DNA from 2 places in the Williamsia sp. D3 genome. Region 2 is predicted to be linked to the other one. Evidence: riboswitches for the same ligand, from Rfam matches in the RefSeq annotation. Region 2 holds a riboswitch; the other holds the start of a gene.

Region 1 (4,853 bases), on a different contig from region 2:
GGCCAGGAGCCACCCCGGCCAGTCGCGTGGTGCCTGGAGTAGCGACAGCAGCGACAGCAGTCGGCGCGAGGTACTCGTGGCGGGTGTCAGCGGCATGCCGTCAATTCTGCCGGGATAAGCGGACAAACTCTGACCTATGAGGTGCGCACAGTGGGCACCGGACCGGAAAAGCCGGTGTCCGAGCCTCAAAGGAGCAGATATGACCTACAGCGCAGTCACCCACCTCAACTTCGACGGTGAGGCCCGGGCGGCTCTCGAGTTCTACCGATCGATATTCGGCGGCGAGATGACCGTCCTGACCTATGGCGACTTCGGTATGCCAAAAGATGCCCCTGGCGCCGATCGGGTTGTGTTCGGCCAGATCGTGGGGCAGGCCGGATTCGGTCTGATGGCCTACGACGCGCCCGCACCTGCCGAGCCCTCACGCGCAGCCGCGCCCACGCCGGTCACCAGGCGCGAGAACGAGATGACCCTCACGAACTCGCCGTTCTTCGTGTCGGTCCGGGGTGAGAGCGTCGATGAGGTCCGTGCCCTGTGGGACGGGCTCGCCGACGGCGCCGACATCGTCGAAGAGTTCGGCCCCGCCCCCTGGGCGCCGGCCTTCGGCATGCTCACCGATCGTTTCGGTGTCACATGGATCATCGACGTGGCAGCGCAGTATTGATCTGGCACAGGCCGTCGCCGATCTACCGGTGACCGACTCTCAGTAGAGCCGGTTGGCCCCCGCGATCAGAGCACTCAGTGCCGACTCCTGACCGGTGCAGCCGTTCCCCATCGCCCAGGTGCGCCGGTCGTCGCGCTCGCACAGCAGGAAAGTGGCCACGCCGCCGGCGAAGTCGTATTGGTGGAGGCTGACGATCTCGACGCCGGCACCCAAGCGGTACAGCATGTCGGTGAGCGCGCTGATCGGTCCGGTCGCGGTCGCCGAGAGCGATCGGATGACGTCGCCGGTGGCGATGGTCGCCCTACAGTGCAAGAGGTCTTGTGGGGCGGCCGACGCGGTCCAGTTGCCGAGACGAATCGGTCCGGTCGTCGGCGCGTAGGTGTCGGCGAAAGCTGTCCACGTCATACCGGCGGCCTCGGCCCGCAGCGGCGATGGCAGTGATCTGCCATAGCGGGAGGCAAAAGGATCGGGCGCGGTGGCCTGGGAATGTGGGGAGATCGGTGTATCTGGTGTGGTGAGAGTGTTCATCGACAAGGTCTTCCGGAGAAAAGGATGACCAGCAGGTAGCGCTCACGGCCCGCAACGGGGGGCCGGTCGGATCAGACCCCGCTGCGGTGAACTACGAGAATGCGCTTCATGATTCGCCAACCATAGTCCTCAGGATTTTGTCCTTGCAACCAGTTTGTCCTTCAAACGGCGGGCAGCGTTACAGGGATCGTCCGAGGCGGTGATCGCGCGCACCACCACGATGCGGTCGGCGCCGGCGTCGAGTACCTCCGCGAGTCGCTGTTCGTCGATGCCGCCGATGGCGAACCAGGGCCGCCGCGATGCCAGGTCGGCGGTGGCACGCACGAGGTCGAGACCCGGTGCGAAGCGGCCCGGTTTGGTCGGGGTGGGCCAGCAGGGTCCGGTGCAGAAGTAGTCGACCCCCGGCTGCTCGGCAGCGGACGTCGCCTGCTGGACATCGTGGGTCGAACGGCCGATCACCACGTCCTCGCCCACGATGCGGCGGGCCAGATCCACCGGCAGGTCGTCCTGCCCCAGGTGCAGTACATCGGCGCCGCTCAACGCTGCGATATCCGCTCGATCGTTCACGGCCAGCAGCGCGCCGTGGCGTGCGGTCACCTCGGCGAGCGCACCGAGGAGATCGAGTTCTTGCGCGGCTTCGAGGGGCCCGAACTCGCGTTCGCCAGCCGACCCCTTGTCACGCAACTGGATGACGTCCACGCCGCCGGCCAGCGCGGCGTCCGCGAACTCGACGAGATCGCCGCGTTCACGCCGGGCGTCGGTGCAGAGGTAGAGCTGGGCGGTGGTCAGGCGATCGCGGGCATTCACGATCGCCGAATCTACCTTCTGCCAAGACCATGGCCCGGCCTCCTGGCCGAACCAGCGGGCTGGCCTGCGGTCCGAACCGACGGAGTAGTCTGTCGGTCAGTACACACACGGGTGCCCGAGGGATGCGTCGGGCTGAGATCTGGGTCGCGAACCTGCCCATGACCGTTACACCTGATCCGGGTAATGCCGGCGAAGGAAGAAGGTGGGATGAAGTCTCTCGCAATCGTCGGTGGCGCCGTCATCGGTCTGGCATGTGCGGTTCGTGCCGCCGAATCCGGCTGGCAGGTAACCGTTTACGATTCAGGTCACCTCGAGCCGCAGCGCGGCGACGGGCTCGTTTCCACCGCGGCATCTCGGGTGGCGGCCGGGATGCTGGGCATTGCGGGGGAGAGTCGCACCGGTGACGACGTCTACCTCGCGTTTGCCGAGCAGGCGATGTCGCGCTGGCCCGAGTTCATCGACAGGCTGGGCGACGATCAGGTGGTCGCTGCCTCCTCGAGCCTGATGGTGGGTGTCGACAGCGCGGACGTCGGCGAGTTGGCCATGGTCGCCGAATGGCTGGCCCGACGCGGCCATCCGATAGAACCGTTGACCGGCAGGGAGATCCGCGCACTCGAGCCCGCGGTGTCGGGACGGGTTCGCAGTGGTTACCTGGCCCGGCGAGAGATGGCAGTGGACAATCGCCGCCTGCTGGCCGTGCTGGCCGACCGCGCGGCGACGTCGGGAGTACGGATCGAGACCACAACAGTGCACGACCTGGCGGAGATCTCCGCCGACCAGGTGCTGCTCGCCGCAGGTGTCGGGTCGGCCGCACTCTGGACCGGGCTCCCGGTCTATCCGTCCAAGGGCGAAGTTCTGCGACTCGGATCCACGCCCGGCGCACTGCGTCCGCCGAAACACGTTGTGCGCGGCCGGGTCAACGGGCGAGCGGTGTACGTGGTGCCTCGGCCCGACGGCGTTGTCGTCGGGGCCACCCAGTACGACAGCGGGTTCGACCGGCGACCCGTGGCCGGTGGGGTGGCGGACCTGCTCACCGACGCCATCGAGCTCATGCCGTCATTGCGCGAGTACCACCTGCTCAGCGCCGAGGCGGGACTGCGTCCCGCAACACCCGACGGAATGCCACTCATCGGCAGGCTCGACGACCGGACGATCGTGGCGACGGGTCACGGTCGCAACGGGATCCTGATGTGCCCGGTCACCGCAGATCTGGTGGCAGACATCCTCTCCGGCAAGGAGATCGACCAACCAGCTACAGAACCAGGGAGATTCGCATGGCAACCGATGTAAACGTCAACGGCGACGACGTTCGGCTACCCGATGGGGCGACCGTGCTGACATTGCTCGACCAACTCGACCTCCCCCGTACCGGGGTCGCCGTTGCCGTCGACGGCGTGGTTCATCCGCAGTCCCGTTGGGCGCAAGAGCTGGGGCCTTGTGAGCGGATCGAGATCCTCACGGCGGTGCAGGGTGGCTGAACAGCTCACGGCACCTGACGAATTGACTCAGGCGGGTACAGCTGCCGACGACTCCCTGGTGATCGCGGGCCGCGAGTTCACGTCCCGGCTCATCACGGGCACCGGCGGCGCCGCCAACTTGGCGATTCTCGAAGACGCGCTGGTCGCCTCCGGCACCGAGATGACGACGGTGGCCATGCGCAGGGTCGATGCCGGCGGACGCACCGGAGTGCTGGACCTGTTGCGCCGCTTGCAGATCGAGGTGTTGCCCAACACCGCTGGCTGCCGGACCGCCGCCGAGGCCGTGCTCACGGCCCAACTGGCCCGGGAGGCACTCGACACCAACTGGGTCAAGGTCGAGGTGGTCGGCGACGAACGGACCCTTCTCCCGGACGGACCCGAGTTGATCGAAGCGGTCGATCGTCTGGTCCAGGACGGGTTCGTGGTGTTGCCGTACACCAACGACGACCCGATCCTCGCGCGACGACTCGAAGACGCCGGAGCCGCCGCCGTGATGCCTCTCGGCTCACCGATCGGCACAGGGCTGGGCATCAGCAACCCACACAACATCGAGATGATCGTCGCGACTGCAGGCGTGCCGGTGATCCTGGATGCGGGCATCGGCACCGCGAGCGACGCGGCCCTGGCCATGGAGCTCGGTTGTGACGCGGTCTTGCTCGCTTCTGCGGTGACCAGGGCTGCCGATCCGGCCCGGATGGCTGCCGCGATGCGTTCGGCAGTGACCGCGGGCAGGCTGGCCCACGGTGCCGGCCGGATCCCCAAGCGGTTCTGGGCACAGGCGTCGTCGCCGCAGCTCGACAGCTGAGACCGCCGGTGAAGATCAGTCACAAGGATGAGGTGGGCGGCGGTGCTGCTCTGGCACACTGAGGGCCATGATCAGAGTTCAGGGCCTGACGAAGGTCTATGGCAAGAACCAGGTGGTCAGCAACCTCACGTTTGACGTGAAACCAGGTGTGGTGACCGGTTTTCTGGGTCCCAACGGTGCAGGCAAATCCACCACCATGCGGATGATCCTGGGACTGGACCGTCCCACGTCGGGTACCGCGACCATCAATGGGTTGCCGTACCGCGACCTCAAGAGGCCGCTGACCCAGGTGGGCGCACTGCTCGACGCCAAGTGGGTGCATCCGAACCGCACCGCCCGTAGCCACCTGCGCTGGATGGCGGCGTCCAACGGGATCCCGAACCACCGTGTCGACCAGGTGCTGGCCGATGTCGGACTCACCGAGGTGGCGGGCAAGAAGGCCGGGGGCTTCTCGCTCGGCATGTCCCAGCGCCTCGGGTTGGCGGGTGCACTGCTCGGCGACCCAGGCGTCCTGCTCTTCGACGAGCCGGTCAACGGCCTCGATCCCGAGGGCATCGTCTGGATCCGAAAG
Region 2 (4,853 bases):
TTTCTCGACACTCCCTCGCTAGGGTGGACTCGTTGCTCGTGTCCCGCCCTGCCGAGAAAGGCCCAAGTTGGTGAACGCCCCGTCCGACGTGTTGCTCGGCGTCCTGATCGAGCGTCGCTATCGGATCGATGCGCTGATCGCCCGCGGCGGGATGTCGAGTGTGTACCTGGGCATGGATCTGCGCCTCGATCGTCCGGTGGCGGTCAAGGTCATGGATCCGCGTTTCTCGGCCGACCCGCAGTTCCTTGCCCGCCTGGAGTTCGAGGCCCGGTCGGTTGCCCGGCTGAAGGACCCCGGCCTGGTCGCGGTGTACGACCAGGGCGCGGACGGCGACTACGCATTCCTGGTGATGGAACTCGTCCAGGGCGGCACCCTGCGCGAGTTGCTGCGTGAGCGCGGACCGATGCCACCCCACGCGGTCACCGCGGTCGCGGCGCCGGTCCTGGGAGCACTCGGTGCCGCGCATCGTGCCGGGCTGGTGCACCGCGACGTCAAACCCGAGAACGTCCTCATCTCCGACGACGGGGAGGTCAAGGTCGTCGACTTCGGGTTGGTCCGGGCGATCGCTGCCGCCGGGATCACCTCCAACAGCGTGATCCTCGGAACAGCTGCCTACCTCTCCCCCGAACAGGTGGAAACCGCGTCGGCCGATGCTCGTTCCGACGTGTACTCAACCGGCATCCTGGTGTTCGAGATGCTCACCGGCCGAACACCTTTCACCGGCGACACCGCCCTGGGTCTGGCCTACCAGCGGTTGCACAACGACGTCCCGCCGCCGGGTTCGGTGATCCCGGGTGTGCCCCGCGAGTTCGATGAGTTCGTCCTCACCGCGACCGCCCGCAACCCCGCGGATCGCTATCGCGACGGACATCACATGCGCGAGGTACTCGACGAGATCGCGGACGATCTGCAGCTGCCCGCGTTCACCGTCCCGGCGCCGACCCGCTCCGCCGAACGCGAGACCATGGTCGCGTTCCGCGACCGTCAGCAACACCGTCCCGGGGCCGCCGTCGACCCGGACCTCACCGACCCGTTGCCGGCCAAGTCCGCCGCGCAACCCGACGTCCGTAACCCGACTCGTGTGCAGACACTTCCACCGGACACCCGGCAACCCGAAGGTCACGGACCGCCTCAACCGCCCACGCCCCCACCCGCCTACGCCCAGGGCCCGCCGCCCGGCTCGCCCATGTTGCTGTCGCATGCCGCCGAGTTCGAGGAACGCCGGCGCAAGTCGCGCCGCAATGCGCTGATCTGGGTGCTCGTGGTGGTGCTGCTCGCCGCGACGCTCGGCGTCGCCGGATGGTGGCTCGGGTCGGGTCGCTTCACCACCGTTCCGGAACTGAACGGGATGGACCGCGTGGCAGCCACCGAGGCGATCGAAGACGCCGGACTCGACGTGGTGGACAAGCCGACTTACGACAACGAGCTGCCGGTCGACCAGGTGATGGCCGTCGAGCCCGCGCCCGGCACGCGCGTCAGCAGATTCTCGGACGTCGATCTGTCGTATTCGGTGGGACAGCCCAAAGTCCCGGACCTCTCCTCTGGTGATCCGCTCGCCGTGGTCGAGAAACGTCTACGCGACCGCACTCTCACACCCGTGGTTGCACGCCAGCAGTACAGCGCCACCGCGCCGAAGGGCTCGGTGGTCTCACTCAGTCCCAGTTCCGGCACCACGGTTGCGGTCGGCAGTGAAGTGCAGATCATCACCAGCAGAGGCCCCGAGCCGATCTCGGTGCCCGATGTGGCGGGACGCGATCAGGACGACGCCACCGCACTGCTCAAGACGGCGAAACTCAAGGCCGGCACCGTCCGCAAGGAGTTCAGCCCGGATGTCGACGGCGGCAAGGTGATCGGCACCGACCCCGGCGCGGGCACCCTCGCGGAGCCGGGCAGCACCGTCACACTCGTGGTGTCCGACGCGATCAAGGTGCCGGACCTGTCCGGCAAGACCCCCGACGAGGCGAGGCGGGTCCTGCAAGACGCGGGGCTGATCGCGCAAGACGGCGGCACGTCCACCGACGGTGACGCGAAGGCGGGCACCATCACCACGGCCAGCCCCGCCTTCGGGGCGCGGGTGGACCCTCGCGACCCGGTCGTGCGCATCTTCGTATCCGACGGCGTCGATGTCCCGAACGTCACCGGCGACACGGTCGGGACCGCGAAGAGCAAACTCGAGGCGGCCGGCCTCTCCGTGGACAGCCGGGGCCTGACGCGCTCGAGTGTGTCGCTCGTGGTCGGGCAGAATCCGGGTGGCGGTACCCGGGTGAAGCAGGGCAGTACGGTGCAGATCACCTCGTTCCCCTGAGGTTGCCCGACCGGCGAACATGCCCGGTCTCCTTCGAGTGGCCCGGTGTGATGTGATTGCCGGTGACACGGGGTGCCGAACACGTCGGCTGAGATCAGACCCGCTGTACCTGACCAGGTAATGCTGGCGGAGGGATGTCCATCGTGAACTCAGTTGCGCCCGAGAACGATTCCGATCACCGGCCACTGTCCGAGCAGATCGTCCTGGTGACCGGCGGGGCCCGTGGACTCGGCGCCGCCATCACCCGGGCGTTCGCTCTCCAGGGCGCGCGGGTGGTCATCAACTTCCACCGCAGCCAGGCGGCCGCCGACGCGCTCGCCGACCAACTGGGGGCCGGCCGATGCCTGGCCGTGCAGGCAGATGTCACCGATCGGAATGCCGTGCTGGACATGTTCGCAACCGCCCGTGCGCATTTCGGAGCTCCCGTCACCACCGTGATCAACAACGCGCTGATCGATTTCTCGTTCAACGGCGATGCACGGCCGGCAGTCGACGCCATCGAATGGCAGGCGTTCGACGCCCAACTACGGGGCAGTGTTGCCGGCGCCCTGCACACCACACAGGCAGCTCTGCCCGGGATGCGCGAGGCGGGATTCGGCCGCATCGTCACCATCGGGACCAACCTCGTCCAGAACCCGGTTGTGCCCTACCACGACTACACCGCGGCCAAGGCTGCACTGCTCGCGTTGACGCGGACTTTGTCGGCCGATCTCGGACCCGAGTCGATCACCGTCAACATGGTGTCCGGTGGCCTGCTGCGAACCACCGACGCCAGCGCCGCCACCCCCGAGGCGGTGTTCGATCTCATCGCCCAGAGCACGCCTCTGCGACGGGTCACCACTCCCGCCGAGTTCGCCGACGCGGTTCTGTTCTTCGCGTCACCGTGGGCACGGGCGGTGACCGGTCAGAACCTGGTGGTCGACGGCGGCCTCGTCAAGGACTGAGACACCGACCACGACGTCGAGCGGGTTACCCCCGGAGCATCTCCGCGACGAGGAACGCCAGCTCCAGTGACTGCTGGGTGTTCAGCCGCGGATCACACGCGGTCTCGTATCGGCCGGCCAGATCCATGTCCGAGATGTCCTGTGCACCACCGAGACACTCGGTGACGTCTTCCCCGGTGAGTTCGATGTGCACGCCACCGGGATGGGTTCCCAGTGCGTGGTGGACCTCGAAGAAACCTTGCACCTCGTCGACCACGCGGTCGAAGTGGCGGGTCTTGAAGCCGGTGCTCGCCTCGTGGGTGTTGCCGTGCATCGGATCGCACTGCCAGATCACCTTGTGCCCGGTGGCCTCGACCGCCGCGACGATCGGCGGCAGCAGGTCACGAACCTTGCCGTTGCCCATCCGGGCGACCAGGGTGAGACGGCCGGGCACGTTGTGCGGATCGAGTCGCTCGACGTACTCGGCGGCGAGCTCGGGCGTGGTGCTCGGGCCGATCTTGAGACCGATCGGGTTGGAGATCAGCTCGGCGAAGGCGATGTGCGCTCCGTCGAGCTGTCGGGTCCGGTCGCCGATCCACAAGAAGTGCGCGGACAGGTCGTACAGCACCTTCTTGCCGCTGTCGGGGTCTTCCGGGTCGTCGGCCAGCCGCAGCATCGCACGCTCGTAGTCGAGCACGAGAGCCTCGTGTGAGGCGTAGATGTCTGCCGATTCCAGGTTCGAGTCGCGAACCCCGCATGCGTCCATGAACCGCAGCCCACGATCGATCTCCGAGGCGAGCGCCTCGTAACGCGCACCGGCCGGCGATGTGCGCACGAACTCCCGGTTCCAGTCGTGCACGCGGTGGAGGTCGGCGTGACCTGCGCCGGTGAGCGCTCGCACCATGTTCATCGCGGCACTGGCGTTGGCGTACGCCCGCACCAGTCGAGACGGATCGTGCTCTCGGACGGACTGTTCGGCGACGAAGCCGTTCACCATGTCGCCGCGGTAGGACGGCAGCCCCAGGGCATCGGTGTCGGACGAGCGCGGCTTGGCGTACTGGCCCGCGATGCGGGCCACCTTGACCACAGGCATGCTGGCGCCGTAGGTCAGCACCACTGCCATCTGCAGCAGGGTGCGGATGTTGCCCTTGATGTGCGGTTCGGTGTTGTCGGCGAAGGTCTCGGCGCAGTCGCCGCCCTGCAGCAAGAACGCTCGTCCCAGCGCGACCTCGGCGAGCTGCGCCTTGAGGCGCTCGACCTCGTTCGGCAGGCAGATCGGGGGGACACTCTCGAGCACCGTGCGCATCGCACGTGCCTTGTCCTCAGGCCAGCTCGGTTGCTGCAGCGCAGGCTTGTCAAGCACCTGCGCAAATCGCTCTGCCAGGTCTCCCGGCAGCGGCGGCAGTTCGGGCAGTTCTTCAATCGGAACGTCTACGGTCCAGTTCACCACGTGCCCAGCCTAATGCCCCGCGCGATCGAGCTGCCCCTCACCTCGGAACGCCTCGATGGCCAGCCACTTGTTCAGGTTGTGCCGGGCGTCGGCGAGCGCGTCGTGGGCGTCGTCGGGAGCCGGAGGCAATTCGGGACGGCCGCTCAATTCCCAGTGTTGGCGCAGCTCACGGGTG

The links. Region 2 has a riboswitch for thiamine pyrophosphate ahead of W823_RS31235 (3-oxoacyl-ACP reductase). Riboswitches for the same ligand answer to the same signal wherever they lie in the genome.
Region 1: linked by a shared signal. The riboswitch ahead of thiO (glycine oxidase ThiO) and the one ahead of W823_RS31235 (3-oxoacyl-ACP reductase) in region 2 are both predicted to bind thiamine pyrophosphate.

What each region holds. Positions count from the first base shown of each region.
Region 1 covers NZ_AYTE01000013.1:18,639-23,491, reverse strand. Annotated here, with positions in the region: gene W823_RS38175 (YafY family protein) at 1-96, opposite strand, end outside; gene W823_RS38170 (VOC family protein) at 200-664, shown strand; gene W823_RS0128480 (2-isopropylmalate synthase) at 704-1,192, opposite strand; gene thiE (thiamine phosphate synthase) at 1,322-2,002, opposite strand; TPP riboswitch at 2,097-2,216, shown strand; gene thiO (glycine oxidase ThiO) at 2,207-3,289, shown strand; gene thiS (sulfur carrier protein ThiS) at 3,274-3,477, shown strand; gene W823_RS38150 (thiazole synthase) at 3,470-4,282, shown strand; gene W823_RS38145 (ABC transporter ATP-binding protein) at 4,350-4,853, shown strand, end outside.
Region 2 covers NZ_AYTE01000001.1:14,282-19,134, forward strand. Annotated here, with positions in the region: gene pknB (Stk1 family PASTA domain-containing Ser/Thr kinase) at 71-2,305, shown strand; TPP riboswitch at 2,364-2,457, shown strand; gene W823_RS31235 (3-oxoacyl-ACP reductase) at 2,440-3,249, shown strand; gene W823_RS31240 (class II 3-deoxy-7-phosphoheptulonate synthase) at 3,275-4,678, opposite strand; gene W823_RS31245 (polyadenylate-specific 3'-exoribonuclease AS) at 4,688-4,853, opposite strand, start outside.